3 regions of the Blautia sp. HCP3S3_B11 genome follow, and region 2 is predicted to be linked to each of the others. Evidence: predicted binding sites of a transcription regulator. Region 2 holds the regulator's gene; each other region holds the start of a gene.
What was found. The regulator HrcA, encoded in region 2, represses chaperone genes, less so after heat shock. The targets are predictions, from matches to a motif close to TGTTAGCACTCNNNNNNNNNGAGTGCTAACA.
Positions count from the first base shown of each region.

Region 1: the regulator HrcA is predicted to act here: its motif matches at 4,045-4,075, upstream of clpB (ATP-dependent chaperone ClpB).
Region 3: the regulator HrcA is predicted to act here: its motif matches at 2,566-2,596, upstream of groES (co-chaperone GroES).

Region 1 covers NZ_JBQHVP010000004.1:55,534-60,821, forward strand. The annotation lists gene ACTNC0_RS03925 (sodium:proton antiporter) at 1-793, opposite strand, end outside; gene ACTNC0_RS03930 (DUF4250 domain-containing protein) at 1,192-1,365, opposite strand; gene clpB (ATP-dependent chaperone ClpB) at 1,366-3,957, opposite strand; gene ACTNC0_RS03940 (diguanylate cyclase domain-containing protein) at 4,350-5,288, shown strand, end outside.
Region 2 covers NZ_JBQHVP010000005.1:89,699-94,986, forward strand. The annotation lists gene dnaK (molecular chaperone DnaK) at 1-1,441, opposite strand, end outside; gene grpE (nucleotide exchange factor GrpE) at 1,502-2,146, opposite strand; gene hrcA (heat-inducible transcriptional repressor HrcA) at 2,164-3,204, opposite strand; gene uvrB (excinuclease ABC subunit UvrB) at 3,613-5,288, opposite strand, start outside.
Region 3 covers NZ_JBQHVP010000022.1:55,511-60,798, forward strand. The annotation lists gene ACTNC0_RS15620 (alpha/beta fold hydrolase) at 1-463, shown strand, start outside; gene ACTNC0_RS15625 (flavodoxin family protein) at 511-1,035, shown strand; gene ACTNC0_RS15630 (hypothetical protein) at 1,413-1,646, shown strand; gene ACTNC0_RS15635 (MarR family winged helix-turn-helix transcriptional regulator) at 1,973-2,407, shown strand; gene groES (co-chaperone GroES) at 2,619-2,903, shown strand; gene groL (chaperonin GroEL) at 2,950-4,563, shown strand; gene ACTNC0_RS15650 (MarR family winged helix-turn-helix transcriptional regulator) at 4,637-5,143, shown strand; gene ACTNC0_RS15655 (citrate/2-methylcitrate synthase) at 5,121-5,288, shown strand, end outside.

The DNA.
Region 1 (5,288 bases), on a different contig from region 2:
TCATCACAAGGAAAATGATATTGTGCAGTCCATCCAGACGGAACTGAGTACCCGGTTTACGGATATCCGGTTTACGTCCATTTGCAATATCTCTTCTGTAAGAACGTTTATCAATCTGATAAAACACAAACAGAAGAATGACCATATTAAAGATCAGTACAGGGAACAGATGCAGACTCCAGAAGAAAGGAACACCTCGCATAAATCCCATTAACAGTGGCGGATCTCCGATTGGTGTAAGACATCCACCCATATTGGAAACCATGAAGATAAAGAAGATCATAATATGTCCTTTTCTCTTTCTCCATGAATTCATTTTAATTACCGGACGTACCATCAGCATACTGGCACCGGTGGTACCGATACAGCTTGCCAGAAGAGTTCCCAGCGCAAGCAGACCCACATTAACACGGGGGGAACCTGCGAAATCACCCTCCATGGTAATATTACCTGATACGCAGAACAGGCCGAATAACAGAATGATGAATGTAAGATAATCATTCACAATACAGTCCAGAACTGTCTCTGCAGTCTTTCCGGCTCCATAAACGAAAGCAAATGGAACGACCATCAGAATGATCCATAAGGCAACAACCAGTGGCTGATGAGACTCCCACCACTCCGCTTTTACCAGAGGCATCACTGCAATACATAACAAAAGCCCTGCAAAGGGAATGCAAAGCCATACAGGTACTGTAGATGGTGCTTTACTGCCTTCTGCCGCAAGTACACTCAACGGACAAGCCAGAAGAACTGCCAAAAAAGCACCCAGTACGGTCACCAACTTTTTCAAAACTGCCACCTCCATATTGTATTTTCGTACAGCGCGATTATCATTCAGGAGATTTTTTTCATATACGTGTTTCTTCCTATTTAATATGCGCTTGTTTTTTTACAGATGCAATTATAACATACAGCATCCAAAAATCAATTGTATGGATAATGAATATTTATGCTTTATTTTGTACTTTTTTAGATATTTTTCACATATTTTATACTTTCTTTTGTTTTATTCTTAACGATTTAATCTTTTTTACTAATACTTTTTGGTCTTATCTTATATATTTTTGCAAATTGTACTGATTTCAAAACACACTTGTCTTTCCGGTGCTTACAGAAGGTACTTGATTTTATACAGAAAAATGCTCCCCAACAGCAATTCCCGCTGTCAGAGAGCATTTCGCATATTTCCTATATGAACTGATTGGTTGCCTCATCATACTCATAGTCGATGGAATGCATCTTCGCCACCAGTTCGTCTTTCTTCAGTCCTCTGCATGTGCAGAGTGCTTCCAGGGAATCATAGTAATCCCTGAGCTGAGTATTCACATAACTCAGCAGAATCATTGGATCTTTAGGTATCATTTAGTTTCCGTCCTTTACCGTAACAATGAATTCCCCATTCTGAACATCCAGTACCAGAGTATCACCTGCGTGAACATCTCCGGACAAAATCTTTCTCGCTGCAAGAGTCTCTACATATTTCTGCAGATAACGTTTCAGCGGACGTGCACCGTATACCGGGTCATAGCCATTTTCGATAACCTGATCCTTGGCTGCATCTGTCAGTTCCAGGGAAAGCTCCTGGTCTGCAAGACGTTTGTCAAGCTCGCCGACCATCAAGTCTACTATCTTACCAATATTGGATTTTGTCAAGGGCTTAAACATAATTATTTCATCCAGACGGTTCAGGAATTCCGGACGGAAATGACCTCTCAGATCATCCATAACCTGGCTTTGAGCCTCAGGTTTGATCTCCCCATTCTCATCAATACCATCCAGCAGATACGGAGAACCGATGTTGGAAGTCATGATAAGAATTGTATTCTTAAAGTCAACTGTACGTCCCTGAGAATCTGTGATACGACCATCATCCAGTACCTGCAACAGTACGTTAAACACATCCGGATGTGCTTTCTCAATCTCATCGAAAAGTACGACACTATATGGTTTACGGCGGACTGCCTCAGTAAGCTGGCCGCCCTCCTCATATCCTACATATCCCGGAGGCGCTCCGATCAGTCTGGATACAGAATACTTCTCCATGTATTCACTCATATCAATTCTGACCATATTCTGTTCATCATCAAACAGATTCTCTGCCAGAGTCTTGGCAAGCTCTGTCTTACCTACACCTGTAGGACCAAGGAACAGGAAGGAACCGATTGGTTTGGTCGGATCCTTGATACCGGCTTTGGAACGAAGAATTGCATCTGTAACCCTCTTCACACCTTCATCCTGGCCTACAACTCTCTTGTGGAGCTGATCTTCCAGAGTAAGGAGTTTCGCTCTCTCGCCTTCTGTCAGTCTTGTCACAGGAATACCGGTCCATCTGGAAATGATCCTTGCGATCTCATCATCAGTAACTGCCTCATGTACCAGACTTCTGTCACTTTCCTTCACACTCTTCTCTTCGATTTCCAGCTGCTGCTGTAATTTCGGAAGCTCACCGTACTGTAACTGTGCAGCCTTCTCCAGATCATAGTTCTGTTTTGCTTTCTGGATCTGCTTATTCACATCCTCGATCTGCTCACGAAGCTTCTGCAATTTCTCTACAGAATGCTTCTCATTATCCCACTGTGCTTTCTGTGTATTAAAGGTATCACGAAGCTCTGCCAGCTCTTTCTGAAGTGTTTCCAGACGTTCCTTACTCAGGTTATCTGTCTCTTTCTTCAGTGCAGATTCCTCAATCTCCAGTTGCATGATCTTACGGCGCTGTTCATCCAGCTCTGAAGGCATGGAATCCAGCTCTGTCTTGATCAGGGCACAGGCCTCATCCACCAGGTCAATGGCCTTATCAGGAAGAAAACGGTCTGTGATATATCTGTGGGAAAGTGTAGCTGCTGCAACCAGCGCACTGTCTGTGATCTTAACACCATGGAAGACCTCATATCTCTCCTTCAGACCACGAAGGATGGAAATGGTATCCTCCACTGTGGGCTCATCCACCATAACCGGCTGGAAACGACGTTCCAGAGCTGCATCTTTCTCAATATACTGACGGTACTCATCCAGAGTTGTGGCACCAATACAGTGAAGCTCACCTCTGGCAAGCATAGGCTTCAGCATATTGCTGGCATCCATAGCTCCATCTGTCTTACCTGCACCAACGATCAGATGTAACTCATCAATGAAAAGAATGATGTTTCCTTCACTCTTCTTTACTTCTTCAAGGACTGCTTTCAGACGTTCCTCAAACTCACCTCTGTATTTGGCACCTGCTACCAGAGCGCCCATGTCCAGGGCAAAAATCTTCTTATCCTTCAGACCTTCCGGCACATCCTCTGCCACGATTCGCTGTGCAAGGCCCTCGATTGCTGCAGTCTTACCTACACCAGGCTCACCGATAAGCACCGGATTGTTCTTGGTCTTACGTGAAAGGATTCTGATGATATTACGGATTTCCTCATCACGTCCGATCACAGGATCCAGCTTCTGGTTACGTGCCTTTTCGACTAAATCCTCGCCATATTTATTCAAAGTATCATAAGTAGCTTCCGGATTGTCACTGACTACACGCTGATTGCCTCGTACTGTAGAAAGTGCCTGCAGGAAACGCTCCTTAGTAATGCCAAATTCCTGAAACAGTTTCTTCATGCTTGGACTTGGATATCTCAACAAAGCAAGGAATAAATGCTCTACAGAGACATATTCATCACCCATTGCCTTGGCTTCATCCTCTGCACTGACCAGAGCCTTGTTCAGATACTGTCCGAAACGAAGCTCACCGCCAGATACCTTAACCCTGGCATCCAGTGCCTGATTCAGAGAATTTCTGAAATAATCCTTATCTATCTCCATCTTCTCGATCAGTTTAAGAATCAGGCTGTCTTCCTGTTCCAGCAGAGCATATAAAAGATGCTCCTCTTCAATCTCCTGGTTGCCAAACTGATAAGCAACCTTCTCCAGATCCTGGACAGCCTGTACGGATTTCTGTGTAAATTTACTGATATTCATAGGCTAACCCTCCTCTTATATGAGAAATATCTCTCCCGAAGGAGAAATATGTTGTTTTCTTTGTTCTGCATGTAATATAACACACGTTGTTAGCACTGTCAAGAGGTGAGTGCTAATTTTTTTTTCAACTCCTCTAAAATTTTTATTTGCAGTTTTTGATTTCACTTAACGTTATATAAGTTCCTACGAAAAGATGTTTCTTATGTGTTGTACTGTTTCAGGAGTGCATCTAACAGGCGGTATGCTTCTTCACGATAATATTTGGAATGCTTTGCATGAAGCTCGTCCAGGTTGATGTTTGCAAAGATTTATGAATCGTATTGCTTTTCACACAGGAATAAGTATAATATAAGTATAATACATGAAGAAAAGGATGTGGAGGAGTAAGGAGTATGGAGCGTTTTCGACAGCGATATGGGATTGCTCTGACGAAAAAGAAATTGCGGGAGATCATCCTGATGCTGATGGCCTGGGAAGCGGTGTTTGCCTTTTCTTATCTGGGATACATTGAGCTTCCGGCCATTTCCACCACCACGTTGCACATTCTTGTGATTGTGGCGGCTATGATGCTGGGGGCACAGGGGAGTGTGCCGGTGGTATGCGTTTTTGTGGTCACGTCCATGTGGATCGGCACCTACAGCCTGTCCCAGCTCGACCGGATATTTTCTCCCTTTGCCAGCGGAATGCCCCTTGGATCCATAATGCTGGTATTTGCTCGCGTGCTGTTTGCGGCGGGAGCCGGTTGGCTCTTCGACCTTTATTTTCGGAAGCCTCGCAGGTATGTCTATCTGGGCATTGCGGGGATTGCGGCTGCCAGCACCTTTCTTCATGGGCTGTGCGTTTTTGCCGCGTTATATTGCAGCTTCCCTATGCTACGGCAAATGATTTTAGAGAATCTGTTTTCTTATCCCATATTTCGGGACTGGCTGTCCTATGTCCTGGCGATCATCGCCTGCTGCGGCATCCATTGGGTTCTGACTAGGAAGTCGGTGAAAAACAGATTGTCGCAGCTATGCGACTGTCCTCCGGCAATGCAAGAATCCGGAAGCCGGAAGCAGCTGATCTATTCGGAAACCGTTGCGGTAGTGGTGGGCATTCTGTGCATCCTGTTTCTGCGAAAGGCCATCTTCAAGGAGCTGTACCTGCAAGGCATAGATGTCAGCGAAAACCTGCACCAAAATATCACCGCCTTTTTGCTGCAAACGCTGGTGGCTCTGTTGGCGCTCTTTAGTGTTGTCAGCGTTCTGATCCAATGGATTTACGAGTATTATACGGCACAGCGGATTCGGATGAACAAAAAGCTGATGGAGCAGCGTATGAAAAGCTCCGTA
Region 2 (5,288 bases):
ACATGTTAGAACCAGCTGTGATTGTAATATGCTGTTCTTTACCTGTTCCAAGGTCTTTTGCAGATACATTTACGATACCGTTTGCATCAATATCAAATGTAACTTCGATCTGCGGAACACCACGACGTGCTGGCGGGATTCCATCCAGACGGAACTGTCCAAGGGATTTGTTGTCTTTCGCAAACTGACGCTCACCCTGTACAACGTTGATATCTACTGCTGTCTGGTTGTCTGCTGCTGTAGAGAAAATCTGGCTCTTTCTCGTAGGAATAGTAGTATTTCTCTCGATCAGTCTTGTTGCGATACCACCCATTGTCTCGATAGACAGTGACAGTGGAGTAACATCCAGAAGAAGAATATCGCCTGCGCCTGCATCACCAGCAAGTTTACCACCCTGGATAGAAGCACCAAGTGCAACACATTCATCCGGATTTAAGTTCTTGCTTGGCTCTTTGCCAGTTAACTGTCTTACTTTATCCTGTACAGCCGGGATACGGGAAGATCCACCAACCAGAAGTACCTGGCCAAGTTCAGATGCTGTGATACCTGCATCAGAAAGTGCGCGACGTACCGGTTCAGCTGTCATTTCTACTAATTCATGTGTTAATTCATCAAATTTAGCTCTTGTAAGGTTCATATCGAAGTGTTTCGGGCCTTCTGCTGTAGCTGTGATGAATGGCAGGTTGATGTTTGTAGTTGTTGCGGAAGAAAGTTCTTTTTTCGCTTTCTCTGCAGCTTCTTTTAATCTCTGAAGTGCCATTTTATCATTGCTTAAGTCAACGCCTTCTGCTTTCTTGAACTCAGCAAGCATATAATCTGTGATCTTCTGGTCGAAGTCATCACCACCAAGACGGTTGTTACCAGCTGTGGAAAGAACTTCGATAACGCCATCACCGATCTCGATAACGGATACATCGAATGTACCACCACCTAAGTCGTATACCATAATCTTCTGTTCTTTTTCATTGTCAAGACCATATGCAAGAGCTGCTGCTGTAGGCTCGTTGATGATACGTTTTACATCAAGACCTGCGATCTTACCTGCATCTTTTGTTGCCTGACGCTGTGCATCGTTAAAATATGCCGGAACTGTGATAACTGCTTCTGTAACTTTCTCACCAAGGTATCCTTCTGCATCTTTTTTCAGTTTCTGAAGGATCATAGCGGAAATTTCCTGTGGAGAATATTTCTTGTCATCGATTGTAACACGGTAATCTGTACCCATCTCTCTTTTAATAGAAGAAATTGTTCTCTCTGCGTTTGTAACTGCCTGACGTTTTGCAGGTTCACCTACAAGACGTTCTCCTGTTTTTGTGAAAGCGACAACTGATGGTGTTGTTCTTGCGCCTTCTGTATTAGCGATAACTGTTGGCTGTCCGCCTTCCATTACGGCTACACAGCTGTTTGTTGTACCTAAGTCAATACCAATGATTTTTCCCATAATCTTGTTCCTCCTGTTTATTTTCAACTAGATTTGATATATTCTATATTTTCATGTAAATTAGTTGGCTACTTTTACCATACTGTGGCGGACTACGAAATCCTTGTAGGTGTAACCTTTCTGGAATTCTTCTACCACAATATTCTCACCGGCTTCTTCATCCTCCACATGCATTACTGCGTTGTGGAAGTTCGGATCAAATTCCTTACCCACTGCTTCAATCGGTTTCACGCCCAGCTCATCTAATGTGGTGATCAGCTGTTTGTAGATCATCTTCATGCCATCTGCAAAAGAATCTCCTTCAGGTGCCTGTGCAAGACCTCTCTCGAAGTTATCCACAACCGGAAGGATTTTCTCAACAATATCCTTGGCTCCGATGATGTACATGCTGGATTTCTCTTTCTCCGTTCTCTTACGGAAGTTATCAAATTCAGCCATGTTTCGTTTCAGTCTGTCTGTCAGATCTTCGATCTGCTGTTCAAATTTATCTTTTTCTTTTTTCTTCTTACCGAAGAAAGAAGTTTTTGATTTGCTGTCTTTCTTGTCATCCTGGGAAGCTTCCTCGTCTCCATCCTCTACCGGGATTTCTTCTGCTTCTTCTTCACCATTCTCTACAACTTCAGGTTCATCCTCAACAGTTTCTTCTGTTACAGGAGTCTCTGTTGTTTCTTCCTCCAAAGCTGTGTTCTTTGTTTCTTCTGACACTCTCTATTACCGCCTTTCTAACTCTCTTTCTTAATCAGTTCGTCCAGCTGGACTTTCAAAGCCTTCAGGCTGTCAACTACATTTGCGTAATCCATTCGCTTCGGACCGATGATACCAATGGTACCATGCATTCCTTTTCCAAGTTCATAGGTAGCTGTCACCACACTGCAGTCCTTCATAGTCTGCACCGGCATCTCATCACCAATGTACACCTGAATTCCTGTGTTCTCGGTATCAGACATTCTCTCTTTCACCAGATCTACCAGATCCTGCTTCTCTTCAAATGCTGAGATCAGCTCACTTGCTTTACTTGTATCTGCAAGCTCCGGATATTTGAAAATGTTTGTTGCTCCTGAAGTATATATCTGCATATCGTCTTCATCTACCTGAATGGTATCTGCCACTGCATCAAGGACTGTTCCAACTACAGAACTGTGTACACCTGCCTGTTCTTTAAGGCGGGCGATCATTCCGAGGTTAATGTCCTGAATCGGCACACCATTTAAGTTGGTATTGAGAAGAAGATTTAATTTCAGGATTGTCTGATCGTCCATCTCCTCATCCAGATTGATGATCTGGTTTCGGATGACGTTGTTATCACTAACTACTACTGCCACAAGCTGAAGTGGTGTCACGCGGGAAAGCTGTATGAATTTAATCTTGCTTCCGCTGTACTGTGGCACAGAAATCATTGTTGCATAATTGGTATTGGAGGCGAGTACCTTCGCTACCTGTTTAAGCATCTTATCCAGTTTATCTGTTTTCTCAATCATGAGATCTCTGATTTCCTGGACTTCTGATTCCTTTTCTTTCATCAGCTCGTCAACGTAGAGGCGATAACCTTTATCAGAAGGAATTCTTCCGGCTGAGGTGTGTGGCTGTACGATATATCCCATATCGGTCAGGTCTGACATCTCGTTCCGGATGGTGGCAGAGCTTACATTTAAATCTGCAAACTTGGAAATGGTTCGTGAACCGACGGGCTCACCTGTTTCCATGTAGGTTTTGATGATGGCTTTTAGTATTTTCTTTTTACGATCATCTAATACCTGATCCATGAAGTTCCACTCCTTTTCTGCCTTTGTTTTCAGGCTGTTAGCACTCAACTTTTAGGAGTGCTAACAGCTTATGTTCATAAGATAGCACTCTTGATTGGGTTTGTCAATATTATTTTGTGAATTTTTTGTTATTTTATGAACAATGGAGATTATTAAGATTATGTTATAGAAAGGGACGCTAGGAGAAATTATTAATAATTTCTCCCCGCTGGCTGTTCATGACGATTATACAGGCGGGGCTCTCGCCTGGGAGGCGAATCGCCTCTTCTATAGCAATCCTTGTAAATAATGCATTTAAGACAGTTCAGCAAAGTGTGAAAGACAAGGAAGATATCTGCAGGCGTGTTGACGCACGGCAAAGATATCTGACGCAGGATTTCACACTCTGATGGGCTGGATTAAGAAACATTATTTGTCCAGCGTATCCAGGTTCTTTTTCAGGTCGATCATTTTGTCGCGGAGTTCGGCGGCCTGTTCGAAGTTGAGGTCTGCTGCGGCGGCGCGCATTTGTTTTTCTACCTGGGCGATGAGTTTGGTGAGTTCTTTGCGGGTCATGGACTCTGGGTCTTTCTGGAGTCGGACCTCGGTTTCAGCTACTGCTTTAGATACGGCGATGAGGTCGCGGACTGCTTTTTTGATGGTGGTGGGGGTGATTCCATGTTCTTTGTTGTAGGCTTCCTGGATGGTGCGACGGCGGTTGGTTTCGGTAATGGCTTTGTACATGGAATCGGTCATGTTGTCTGCGTACATGATCACGTGGCCTTCGCTGTTTCGGGCAGCTCGTCCGATGGTCTGGATGAGGGAGGTTTCGGAACGGAGGAAACCTTCTTTATCTGCATCCAGGATTGCTACCAGGGTAATTTCCGGGATGTCCAGGCCTTCCCTGAGGAGGTTGATTCCTACCAGTACATCAAAGACATCCAGACGCATATCGCGGATGATGCGGGCACGCTCTAAGGTATCGATATCAGAATGGAGATAGCGGACCCGAATTCCTACTTCTTTCATATATTCTGTCAGGTCTTCTGCCATTCGTTTGGTGAGAGTGGTGATCAGAATTTTGTGTTTCTTTGATACTTCTTTGTTTACTTCTCCGATCAGATCGTCGATTTGTCCTTCAATGGGGCGGACTTCTACTTTCGGATCCAGAAGTCCTGTTGGACGGATGATCTGTTCTGCGCGGAGGAGTTCGTGATCATACTCATATTGTCCCGGAGTGGCAGATACAAACATGACCTGATCCAGTTTGGATTCGAATTCTTCGAAGCTTAAGGGACGGTTATCCTTGGCTGAAGGAAGTCGAAAGCCGTAGTCTACCAGCGTCTGCTTCCGGCTCTGGTCACCGGCGTACATTCCTCCTACCTGAGGTACTGTGATATGAGATTCATCTATAATAAGTAAGAAGTCATCTCCAAAATAGTCCAGCAGTGTGTATGGTGGCTGTCCGGGCTTTAATCCTGACAGATGTCTGGAATAATTTTCGATTCCTGAACAGAATCCAGTTTCTTTCATCATTTCAATGTCGAAATTGGTGCGTTCTGAGATTCGCTGGGCTTCCAGAAGTTTGTCTTCACTTTTGAAATACTCTACGCGTTCTTTTAATTCTTCTTCTATTGCTACAGCTGCTCTCTGGATCTGTTCTGCAGGCACTACATAGTGGGATGCAGGGAAGATGCTGATATGAGAACGCTGGCATTTGATTTCTCCTGTCAGTACATCAATTTCTGAAATACGGTCGATCTCATCTCCAAAAAATTCTACTCTCACGGCTGTGTCGGAGCTGTTGGCAGGGAAAATTTCCAGAGTATCTCCGCGGACACGGAAGGTGCTTCGGTGGAAGTCCATCTCATTTCTGGTATATTGAATGTCAATCAGCTCCCGAATCACCTCATCCCGGTCTTTGGTCATTCCCGGACGCAGGGAAATCATCATGTCAAAGAATTCCTGAGGGGAACCCAGTCCGTAGATACAGGAAACGGAGGAAATGACCACTACGTCTTTCCGCTCTGACATTGCGGCTGTGGCAGAGAGACGGAGTTTGTCAATCTCGTCATTGATGGAGGAGTCTTTGGCAATATAGGTGT
Region 3 (5,288 bases), on a different contig from region 2:
TATTTCCATTGATTCAGCACCGCTCCAGAGAAACTATGTGACAGCAGTGGAGATCTGGCTTCTGAAAAGAATGGAACCAGTATATGCACATTACCCATGGAAGTTGCTTTTGAAATCCGGAACAAAGGGAGTTGCAACTTCTAATTATGGCAGAAACCTGATGAAGGAAATGATGCTGGTCTATGATGGTGATCAGCATCGTTATGCACAAATTGCCGGGCATGGATTTCGTATTCTGGCAGAGGCAATGGAAAAGGATCTGCCTTATGAAATCAAATGTCCTTCCCTGTTGATATGTGGTACAAAGGATCATGCCGGTTCATGCATAAGGTATAACAGAGAATGGCATCGAAAAACGAAAATTCCTTTAAAGTGGATTGAAGGGGCCGGTCATAATTCTAATACAGATAAACCGGAGATGATCAATAGTTTACTAGAAGAGTTCTTCTCGAATATTTTATGACAGGCAACCTAAAGTTATTTGAATTGAAAAAGTTGGAGGATACACGCATGAAAATTGTAATCATTAATGGAAGTGCCAGAAAAGGAAACACGCTGACAGCAATCAATGCATTTATAAAAGGAGCGTCAGAAAAGAATGAAATTGAAATCATTGAACCCGACAAACTCAACATTGCACCATGCAGGGGATGTGGTGTCTGTCAATGCTCTAAGGGATGCGTCGATAAGGATGATACAAATCCTACAATTGATAAAATTGCTGCCGCAGATATGATTCTTTTTGCTACGCCAGTTTATTGGTGGGGAATGTCAGCACAATTGAAATTAGTCATTGATAAGTGCTACTGCCGTGGATTGCAGTTAAAAAATAAAAAAGTGGGCACGATTGTTGTAGGTGGTTCTCCCGTAGACAGTATCCAGTATGAGCTGATTGATAAGCAGTTTGACTGTATGGCAAAATATCTTTCATGGGACATGCTTTTCAATAAATCATATTATGCAACAGCCAGAGATGAACTTGAAAAAAATAAGAATTCCATGAACGAACTTGAGGGAATCGGAAAAAATTTATAAAGCACACTCCAAATTCCAGTTTGTAGAATTCAAAAATTTAATATGAAATGTGAGATAGAGCGTATGGAAATAATCTATGAAAGACTGATGTGTGAAAAAGATAGTTACATTTGAAAATAGAAATATGGAAAAATAAATGATAAGACCTCCTGTGTGCAAATAGATAACTCACAGGAGGCACTATAGTATACGGTATTATCAATAGATTATTCTGCAAATCCCTGCTGTTCCATTTCGTATTCGACTTTAGATTCATTTCCTTGGTTGGTGGAGGCGAACAGATGACGGAATATGAAGCGGCAGAACGGACCAACAACTAAGATCTGCAGTGGGTAAGCCATAATGAAATTTAGTGGATTCTTGCTAACACCAAAGTTATGATGGAAATGGTCTGTGAGACGGATTCACTTGACAGGGATTTACAGGATAGCATCACAGAACTTAATGTCATTTCGGAGCAGATGCAGATTGCCATTGCAGAGAACAGCCGTGTGGCATTAAATCAGGATGAGTATGAAAAACACTATGCCGAACTTACAGCAAGGTATGAAAAGGCAAAGGCTGGGTATGATGATATCGCAGAGCAGATTGAAAGCAAGAAGGCAAAGTGAGAATTGTTTAAAGGATTCATTCGCACTTTGGAAAAGCAGGACGGCATAACCTGCGAGTTCGATGCCGGGATTTGGAGCAGTCTTGTACAGGAAGTGATTGTGAAATCCAAGGACGATATAAGATTCATGTTCAAGAACGGATTTGAAGTAAGAGTATAGAAATAGGATTTGATGGCACTCGGGCAGTGAAATACTGGGGTGGTTTATGTGGAAAAAATGTAGGCGATATGATATGATAAACGATAAGATGTCCCATGAAAAAAATTTTGATGGATTAATTTGATATTTTGTAAAAAGAGTAAAAACAAAATAGGAGTGAAATTTTGATGAATATTGAAAAAAATTTGAGAGGTGGAAAGTTTAATCGTCTTCTTGAAAAAGCTATGGTTGATGTAAAAAATAAGACAAACCTAAACAGATTGGAACTGGAAGTTGTTTATTTGCTATCTCATTATGATGATATAACAACATTGACGGATATATGTCGGTACACGCAGATGAATAAAGGTCATATGTCTACTACTTTAGAGAATCTTGTTAAACAAGGATACATTGTATGCAAAAGAGATGATAAAGATCGTAGATATGTGAAATATGAGCTGACTGATGCGTCGGAACATCTTTGTCAGGAAATGGAGATTCTCTGGGCAGAGTTAACCGCCAAGGTGGTGGAAGGAATTGATGAAAGTTCTTTGGCGGTATTTAACCGGGTGTCTGAGCAGATTAGTCATAATATAGACAGATTGTTGGAGAATGACTAGGAATTGTTACACCGAGTAATCGGTGTGCTATTTTTTTATTTCTTTTGAAAAAATGGGTTGACATAAGTTTTTTATGTGCTATAATCCTTTTTAAACAAACAGTTTGGAAACAAAATGTTTATATATGCTTCATATGAAGCATATATTTTTTGCAAAATAAGTAGCACTCAATACAAGAGAGTGCTAACAATAAAGAAAAGAGGTAATGATTATGCAGTTAAAACCATTAGGAGAGCGTGTTGTTTTAAAACAGCAGGAAGCAGAAGAAAAAACCCAGTCCGGAATTATATTACCGGATAGTGCAAAAGAAAAGCCACAGACAGCTGTTGTCATTGCAGTAGGACCTGGAAGTGAAAAGAATGGAAAGAAAACAGAAATGCAGGTAAAAGAAGGCGACCGTGTGATTTATTCTCAGTATTCCGGTACAGATGTTAAGTTGGAGGATGAGGAATATATCATCGTAAATCAGTCCGATATTATTGCAATTGTGGAGTAGTAAAATAAAAATACAGTTATTTTATATGTAGAAAGAAGGAATTAACATGGCAAAGGAAATTTTGTTTGATATCGATGCAAGAAAAAAGATGGAAGCAGGCGTTGATAAGCTGGCAGATACAGTAAAGGTGACAATCGGACCTAAGGGACGTAACGTTGTATTGGATAAATCTTACGGAACTCCTTTGATTACGAACGATGGTGTTACGATTGCAAAGGAGATTGAACTGGAAGATCCTTATGAGAATATGGGTGCACAACTTGTGAAAGAGGTCGCAACCAAAACGAATGACATTGCAGGAGACGGCACGACAACGGCAACTGTTTTGGCACAGGCTCTAGTAGGCGAGGGTATGAAAAATATAGCAGCAGGTGCAAATCCAATTATTTTGCGAAAAGGAATGAAGAAAGCAGCAGATACAACTATTGAAGCACTGGTTAAAATGAGCAAGCCTGTAACCGGAAAAGATCACATTGCAAAGGTTGCTGCAATATCTGCAGGTAATGATGAAGTCGGAACAATGATTGCCGATGCAATGGAAAAGGTTGGAGAGAATGGCGTCATCACAATAGAAGAATCAAAGACGATGCAGACAGAGATAGAGGTTGTAGAGGGAATGCAGTTTGACAACGGTTATTTATCTGCTTACATGTGTGATGATAAAGAAAAGATGATAGCTAATATGAATCATCCATACATTTTGATTACGGACAAAAAGATATCTAATATAAAGGATATTCTTCCTATATTGGAGCAGGTAATGCAGCAGGGAAGAGAAATGCTGATTATTGCAGATGACGTAGAGGGTGAAGCACTTACAACACTAATCGTAAACAGGTTGAGAGGCACACTCAAGGTCGTAGCTGTAAAGGCACCGGGGTATGGTGATGGTCGTAAGGAGATGTTAAAGGATATTGCAATTCTGACAGGTGGACAGGCAGTACTCGATGACCTTGGCATGCAATTAAAGGATATCACAGTTGATATGCTTGGACAGACTAAATCAGTTAAAGTAACAAAGGAACATACAACCATCGTGGATGGCGAGGGCAAGAAACAGGACATTGAAGAAAGAATCGCAATGATTAAGAGACAGGCTGCAGATGCTTCTGAGTACGACAGGGATAAGCTGGTAGACCGGGTGGCTAAGCTCGGCGGTGGTGTTGCAGTTATTAAGATTGGAGCTGCAACTGAAACAGAGATGAAGGAAGCTAAGTATCGTATGGAGGATGCATTAAATGCCACTAGGGCTGCTGTGTCAGAGGGCATCATCAGTGGCGGCGGATCTGCTTATGTTCACGCACAAAAGGCAGTATATGACATGATATCAAGCATGGAGGGTGATGAGAGAACAGGAGCAGAGATTGTAGCCAAGGCATTGGAGGCTCCGCTTCGTGCCATTGCTGAAAATGCAGGCCTAGAGGGTGCTGTCATCATCAATAAGGTAAAGGAGTCAGATGAGGGCATAGGCTTTGATGCAATTTCTGAACAGTACGTCAATATGGTCGATGCAGGAATTATTGATCCTGTCAAGGTTACAAGAAGTGCACTTTCCAATGCGATTAGTGTGTCATCAACCTTATTAACAACGGAGGCTGCTGTGGCAAATATTAAGGAAACAGCACCTGCAATGCCGGCACAACCGGAAATGGGCTATTAAAATAATCCATTCTCTTTTACGAAGGGAAGTGACAGTCTGTTGCTTCCCTTATTTTAAATAAAGGAGGAGTAATATGGCAGAAACTATAGGAAATACAGATATTATAAAGCTGTCCAACGAATTGATATACCAAAGGCACTTGTTTAACCGGGAGCATAGAAAAGATATCTTTATGAAAATGAGTATCCCGGAATACATTGCATTACAATATATTGCAATGGAGGAGACATCCGACATTTATTCAGGACGAGTCTATCTGAAGGATTTAGCGGACAAGCTTCAGATGACGATGCGACAGATTTCTAAAATGGTAGAAAAGCTACGAGACGTAGGACATGTATTATGGTCTCATGACGGTAACGGCAGTGAGGGCACCTATGTTACAATTACTGAAAGCGGACGAAGCCTGTTAAGGGCGCAGGAAGAAACACTTAAGAAGTATTACGGGAAGGTGTTCGAAAAGTTTGGAAAGGATAATTTGATTCAGTTACTACAGCTTATGAAGCAGTTGGAAACTATTATGAGCAGTGAGGTGGAGAATCTGGAGGTGAATAGAGATGACAACGGAGCAGATGAATGATTATTTTGAAGAATTGGAAGCAGTTTGTCTGAAAAATGATAACATTGCTCCGCGGTTATTTGAAGAATATGGCGTAAACAAAGGGCTTAGAGATGAAAATGGGAAAGGTGTCCTTACAGGACTTACCAACATATCAAAAATAGTG